DNA from 2 places in the Kineococcus gypseus genome. Region 1 is predicted to be linked to the other one. Evidence: predicted binding sites of a transcription regulator. Region 1 holds the regulator's gene; the other holds the start of a gene.
The links. Region 1 encodes HspR, which represses chaperone genes until heat shock. Its sites were predicted from a motif close to ANTTGAGNCNGNCNGNCTCAANT; they were not measured.
Positions count from the first base shown of each region.

Region 2: the regulator HspR is predicted to act here: its motif matches at 1,912-1,934, upstream of ACRYMN_RS17650 (Hsp20/alpha crystallin family protein).

Region 1 is NZ_JBJLRD010000032.1:36,174-39,567, reverse strand. Features, by position in the region: gene ACRYMN_RS13265 (histidine kinase N-terminal 7TM domain-containing diguanylate cyclase) at 1-1,499, shown strand, start outside; gene ACRYMN_RS13260 (heat shock protein transcriptional repressor HspR) at 1,479-1,868, opposite strand; gene ACRYMN_RS13255 (DnaJ C-terminal domain-containing protein) at 2,084-3,145, opposite strand; gene grpE (nucleotide exchange factor GrpE) at 3,267-3,394, opposite strand, start outside.
Region 2 is NZ_JBJLRD010000056.1:5,503-8,896, forward strand. Features, by position in the region: gene ACRYMN_RS17645 (glycoside hydrolase family 15 protein) at 1-1,241, shown strand, start outside; gene ACRYMN_RS17650 (Hsp20/alpha crystallin family protein) at 1,314-1,856, opposite strand; gene ACRYMN_RS17655 (aldo/keto reductase) at 1,990-2,958, shown strand; gene ACRYMN_RS17660 (GNAT family N-acetyltransferase) at 2,999-3,394, opposite strand, start outside.

The sequences.
Region 1 (3,394 bases):
CGCTGTGGTCGGCCGGCAGCGCGCCCGTGCAGCTGCCCCTGCCGCTGGGCGTGCAGCGCGGGGCCACGTACGCCACGTTCGTCGGCGTCCTGGGCTGCGTGGTCGCCACCTACCTGCTGGCGCGCACCATCGCCGACCCGCACCACCGGCCCGCGCGCCCGCAGGTCGCCGGCCTCGTCGTCCCGCCGGTGCTCGTGCTGGCCGCGGTGGCCACCGACCCGTGGCACCACCTGTTCTTCACGTACACCGGTCAGGTGGGCGACCCGCCGCGCTTCACGTTCGTCTACGGGCCGCTGTTCTGGGCGCACACCACCTGGTGCTACGGGCTGCTGGCCGTCTCCGCCGGCCACCTGGTGCGGGCGTGGTGGCGCGCGCACGCCCTCGTGCGCGACCAGATCACCAGCGTGCTCGTGGCCGCCGCCGCCCCGCTGGTGGGCAACGTCGTCAACGTGAGCAGCTCCGACCTGTTCGCCGGTCAGGACACCACCCCGCTGTGCTTCACGGTCACCGCCCTGGTCGCCGCGCACGCGGTGCTGCGCCGCGGGCTGCTGCAGGTGGTGCCGGTGGCCCGCGAGGCGGTGCTGGACACCGTCACCGACGCCGTCGTCGTCGTCGACGCGGGGGGCACCGTGGTCGACCTCAACCCCGCGGCCCGGGCCATGCTGCGCCGCGGCCTGCCGCACCTGCCCGGGGACCCGGTCGGCCTGCCGGCGACGGACGTGCTGCACCCGAGCGCCCTGGCCGACCTGCCCGGCGGGCGCGCGCGGTACACCGCCGAGGTCCTGCCCGGGGTGCACCTCGACGTGCGGGTCGACGTCATGACCGACGAGCGCGGGCGCGCCCTGGGGCGCGTGGTCGTCAGCCGCGACATCACCGAGCAGGTCCGCACCCGCCGGCACCTGGAGGACCAGCTCGCCCTCGTCGAGCGGCTGCGCGCGCGCCTGGCCGAGGACTCCGTGCGCGACCCGCTCACCGGCCTGCACAACCGCCGCTTCCTCGACGCGCAGATGGCCACCGCGCTGGGGGCGTGCGCGCGCGAGGGCGCGAGCGCGGGCGTCCTGGTGGTGGACGTCGACCGGTTCAAGGCGGTCAACGACACCCACGGGCACGCCGCCGGCGACGAGGTCCTCGTGGCCGTCGCGGCGGCGCTGTCCTCCGCGGTGCGCCCCGGCGACGTGGTCGCCCGCAGCGGCGGGGAGGAGTTCGTCGTGCTGCTGCCCGGCGCGGGCGCGGAGGCGACCGCCGCGCGCGCGGAGGAGCTGCGCGCGGCCTGCTCGCGGCTGGAGGTGCGGGTCGCCGGCGCCCGCGTGCGCCCCACCGTCTCGATCGGCACCGCGGTGCACCCCGCCGACGGCGCCGACGCGCCCTCCTTGCTGGCCGCGGCCGACCGCGCCCTGTACGCGGCCAAGGCCGCCGGGCGCGACCGGGTGGTCGCGGCCGGCGGCCCGGTCGTGCGCTCGCGGGCGGCCCGAGGGGCCTCAGCGCGCGGCGCGCTCTGAGCGGTCGGGGCGCTCCGGGCGCCACACCACCAGGGCGGTGGAGCGCTGCGGGGACGGCGGGCGCTTGCCCACCGGGGTGGCGACGATGTCGCCGGCCACGCCCGCGGCGAAGATGCGCCGCGCCTGCTGGCGCACCAGCGCCACCTCCGCCTCCAGCTCCTCGATCCGCCGGCCCATCGCGGTCACCTGGTTCTCCAGGTCGAGGATGCGCTTGATGCCGGCGAGGTTCACGCCGTCCTCCTGCGAGAGGCGCTGCACCTCCCGCAGCTGCGCGATGTCGCGCGCGGAGTACCGCCGCCCGCGGCCGCGGGCCCGGCTGGGCGAGACGAGGCCCAGCCGGTCGTACTGGCGCAGCGTCTGCGGGTGCATGCCCGCCAGCTCCGCCGCCACCGAGATGACGAACACCGCCGCGTCGTCGTCGTACACGCCCCTCCTCCTCCCGGCTGCGGGCCACCGCCCGGTGACCACCCCCTGTGAGCACCGCTGCGACCACCCGCGGCGAGCGCCGCCCCGGCCCGCCGCCGGTCCCCGCGGGGACCGGCCGGGCCGGTGGCGCCGTCCCGCCGCCGGTGCCGCCGCTCGTGCTAGCTGCGCGCCCGCTCGGCCAGGCCCGCGCGCGGGTCCTCGCCGGCCGTGGCCCCCGCGAACGCCTCCACGGCCTCGCGCACCGCGCCGTCGACGCGCTGGGGCACCACGACCTCCACGGAGACCAGCAGGTCGCCCGCCTCGTCCTCGGTGCGCGAGCGCTTCACGCCGCGGCCCTTCAGCCGCAGGGTGCGCCCCGAGGGCGTGCCGGGGGCCACCTTCACCCGGACGGTGGAGCCGTCCAGGGTCGGCACCTCCACCGTCGCGCCCAGCACCGCCTCGTCGAAGGAGACCGGCAGCGTCATGCGCAGGTCGTCGCCCTCGCGCCGGAAGACCGGGTGCGGCTCGACGTGCACGGTGACGAGCAGGTCGCCGGCCGTGCCGCCGGGGCCGGGCATGCCCTGACCGCGCAGCCGCACCTTCTGCCCGTCGCGCACGCCCCGCGGCAGGCGGGCGTTGACGGTGCGCACCGGTCCGCCGCGCGGGTCGGGGACCCGCAGCGCGACCGTCGCGCCCTCCAGGGCGGCGCGGAAGGAGACCCGGGCCGAGGCCTCGAGGTCCTGCCCGCGCGCCGGCGGCGGCGGGCCGCCGAACGGGCCGCCGAAGGGCCCGCCGGCGCCACCGGCACCGGCCCCGGCACCGCCCTGGCCGAACAACCCGCCGAGCAGGTCCTCGAAACCCGCCCCGCCGCCCGCGCCGCCGGGGGTGCCGAAGCGCACCCCGCCGGGCGCGCGGCCCTGGCCGAACAACCCGCCGAGCAGGTCCTCGAAACCCGCCCCGGTGCCGGGGCCCCCGGCGCCGTGGGCCGAGAACCGCGCACCGCCCCCGACCATCGCGCGCACGCCGTCGTACTGCCGGCGCTGCTCGGGGTCGGACAGGACGGCGTACGCCTCCCCGACCTCCTTGAAGCGCTGCTCGGCGGTCGGGTCACCCGGGTTGGCGTCCGGGTGCAGCGTCCGCGCCAGCTTGCGGTAGGCCTTCTTGACCTCCGCGGCGTCGGCGTCGTGGGAGACGCCGAGGACCGCGTAGAAGTCCTTCTCCGCCCAGTCCTGCATGCTCACCGGCGCCCCCTCCTCCCTGTGCTCGTGGTCGTGGTGCTCGTGGTCGTGGTGCTCGTGGTCGTGCTCGTCGTGCTCGTGGTCGTGCTCGTGGTGCTCGCGCTCGCCGGGACCGCCGCCGGGGTCATCCCTGCGGGTCGGCCACCGCGACGCGGGCCGGGCGCAGCACCCGCTCGCCGAAGCGGTAGCCCGGCTGCAGCACCTGCACGCAGGTGGCCACCTCGTACTCGTCGGAGTGGCTGTGCATGAGCG
Region 2 (3,394 bases), on a different contig from region 1:
GGGTGCTCACCGGCCGGCTGCGGGTGCCCGCCGGCGGGCGGCACGACCTCGTGCTGGAGGTCTCCGACGAGGCCCTGCCCGCCCCGGTGGACCCCGAGCACGCCTGGACGTCCACGCTGCACACCTGGCGCTCGGCGGTGCCGGACATCGCGCACTCGGTGGCGCCGGCGGAGGCGCGGCACTCCTACGCGGTGGTGCGCGGGCTGACCTCGGACTCCGGCGGGATGGTGGCGGCGGCGACGATGTCGCTGCCCGAGCACGCCGAGAACGGCCGCAGCTACGACTACCGCTACGCGTGGGTGCGCGACCAGTGCTACGCGGGGCTGGCGATGGCCGCGTGCGGCGGCCCGTACCCGCTCTTCGACACGCTCGTGGCGTTCGTGGTGCAGCGGGTGCTCGCCGACGGCCCGGCGCTGCGCCCGGCGTACACCGTGCACGGGCGCCAGGTGCCCGACGAGCGCGGCACCGGGCTGCCCGGCTACCCGGGCGGGTGGGACGTGGCCGGCAACCACGTGCGCGACCAGTTCCAGCTCGACGTGTTCGGCACCGTGCTGCAGCTGCTGGCCGCCGCGATCGAGCACGAGCGCCTGGACGCCGACGGCTGGCGCGCCGTGGAGGTGGCCGTCTCCGCGATCGAGCGGCGCTGGCGCGAGCCCGAGGCGGGCATCTGGGAGCTGCAGGCGGACTGGTGGGCGCACTCGCGCCTGGAGTGCGTGGCGGGGCTGCGCCGCGTCGCGGCGGTGTGCCCCCCGGCGAGCGCGGTGCGCGCGGCCACCCTGGCGGACGCGGTGCTCGCGGAGACCTCGCGGCGGTGCCTGCACCCGGACGAGGGGCGCTGGCAGCGCAGCCCGGGCCAGCCGGGCGTGGACGCGGCGCTGCTGCGCCCGGCGCTGCACGGCGCGACGCCGCTGGACGACCCGCGCCAGCGCGCCACCCTGGCGGCGGTGCGGCGCGACCTCGTCGACGACCACTACGTGTACCGCTACTCCCCCGACTCGATGCCGCTGGGCTCGACCGAGGGCGCGTTCCTGCTGTGCGGGTTCCTGCTGGCCGAGGCGCTGCACGCCGACGGGCAGGAGGTGGAGGCGTTCCGGTTCTTCGAGCGCAACCGGGCCGCGTGCGGGCCGGCGGCGCTGCTGGCGGAGGAGTGGGACGTCTCCCAGCGCCAGCTGCGCGGGAACCTGCCCCAGGCGTTCGTGCACGCCGCGCTGCTGCACAGCTCCGTGGCGCTGGGCACCTGAGGAGGCCACGTCCACCGGGGACGGGACGGCCCCCGCGGCCGTGCACGGGGCACGGTCGCGGGGGCCCGGGGGTCACTCGCCCTGCTGCTCGCCCTGCTCGGCGGACTGCTGGGCGGACCGCTCGGCCTGCTGCTCGCCGGCCTCGACGGCCTGCGGGGCCGCGGTGGCCACGGCGATGCGGGTCGGCTGCGCGGTGGTGTGCGCACCGGCGACGCGCACGGTGAGCACGCCGGCCTCGTAGGCCGCGCTCACCGCGTCGGCGCCCACGTGCGCCGGCAGGGCGAAGGAGCGGCGGAAGCTGCCGTAGCGGACCTCGCTGCGGCCGCGCTGGGCGTCGGTGCGGGAGTCCTTGCGCTCGCCGCGCACGACGAGGCGGTCGCCGTCGACCTCCACGGCGACGTCCTCGAGGGCCACGCCGGGCAGCTCGAGGCGCACCAGGGCGTCGTCACCGTCGCGGACGACCTCGGCGGTGGGCACGAAGCCCGCGGTGCGCGCGGTGCCCACGGTGCCCGCCGGGGCGAGCGGGCCGAAGGCGCGGCGCACGAAGCTGTCGAACTGCGCGTCGAAGGCCGCCTCGAACGGGGTGCGGCGGTCCCACACGGAGAGGGTGTTCACGGCTGTCCTCCTGGACTGTCCACGGCGCCCGGGTCGAGCGCCTTCGACTCACCCAACCTGAGCGGGACTCGCTCAATTCCGGGTTCGCCCACGGCGAAGGGCGCGCCGGGACGTGCGGGGGCAGGATCGGCGCATGGACTACGTGAAGCTCGGATCCACCGGCCTGGAGGTCTCGCGCCTCTGCCTGGGCTGCATGAGCTACGGCGACCCCGAGCGCGGCGGGCACCCCTGGACGCTGCCGCAGGAGGAGAGCGCGCCCTTCCTGCGCCGCGCCTTCGACGCGGGGGTGAACTTCTTCGACACCGCCAACGTCTACTCCAACGGCTCCAGCGAGGAGATCCTCGGCGAAGCGCTGCTCAAGCACGTGCCGCGCGAGGAGGTCGTCGTGGCCACGAAGGTGCACGGGCGCATGCGCCCGGGCCCCAACGGCGCGGGCCTGTCGCGCCAGGCGGTCCTCACCGAGATCGACAACTCCCTGCGCCGCCTGGGCACCGACCACGTCGACCTCTACCAGATCCACCGCTGGGACCCCACGACGCCGGTCGAGGAGACGCTGGAGGCGCTGGACGACGTGGTGCGCGCCGGCAAGGTGCGCTACCTGGGCGCCTCCTCGATGTGGGCGTGGCAGTTCGCCAAGGCCCTGCACCTGCAGGACGTCAACGGCTGGGCCCGCTTCGTCAGCATGCAGGACCACTACAACCTCCTCTACCGCGAGGAGGAGCGCGAGATGCTGCCGCTGTGCGCGGACGAGGGCGTCGGGGTCATCCCCTGGAGCCCGCTGGCGCGCGGCAAGCTGACCCGCGACTGGGACGCGGCGACGAACCGCTCCGAGAAGGACGAGTTCGGCAAGACGCTGTACCGCGACTCCGACGAGCGGATCGTCGAGGCGGTGGCGCGCGTGGCCGAGCGGCGCGGGGTGCCGCGCGCGCAGGTGGCGCTGGCGTGGGTGGCGCGCAACCCCGTCGTGGTCGCCCCGATCGTCGGCGCGACCAAGCCGCACCACCTCGACGACGCCCTGGCGGCGCTGGAGCTGGAGCTGAGCGACGAGGAGGTCGCCGAGCTGGAGGCGCCCTACGAGCCGCACGAGGTCGTCGGGTTCTGAGCCGCCGCGCCGGCCGGCCCCGCGGGACCGGCCGGCGCGCTCAGCCGAGCCGCGCCCCGCGGGCGGCGTCGACCTCGTGGACGACCTCCAGGCCGTCCTCCTCGTCCCACTGCTCCCCCACCCGCACGAAGCCGTACTGCGAGGCCAGGTTCCACGAGGCGGTGTTGTCCGGGGAGATGCTCACGCGCACGGTGCGCACGCCCGGCTCCTCGGCCGCGCGGCGCAGCAGCGCCTCCAGCGCGGCGCGCGCGTAGCCGCGGCGGCGCTGCGCGGGGTCGACGGCGTAGCCGACCTCCACCGTGCCGGTGGCGTCCGGGGGACCGTGGTACCCCGCCCGCCCGACGGCCAGGCGCCGGTCCTCGTCCCAGACGACGCCGGTGACCCACCCGGCGCTGGTGGGGTCCTCGCGCACCTGGTCGCGCCGGATCCGCCACAC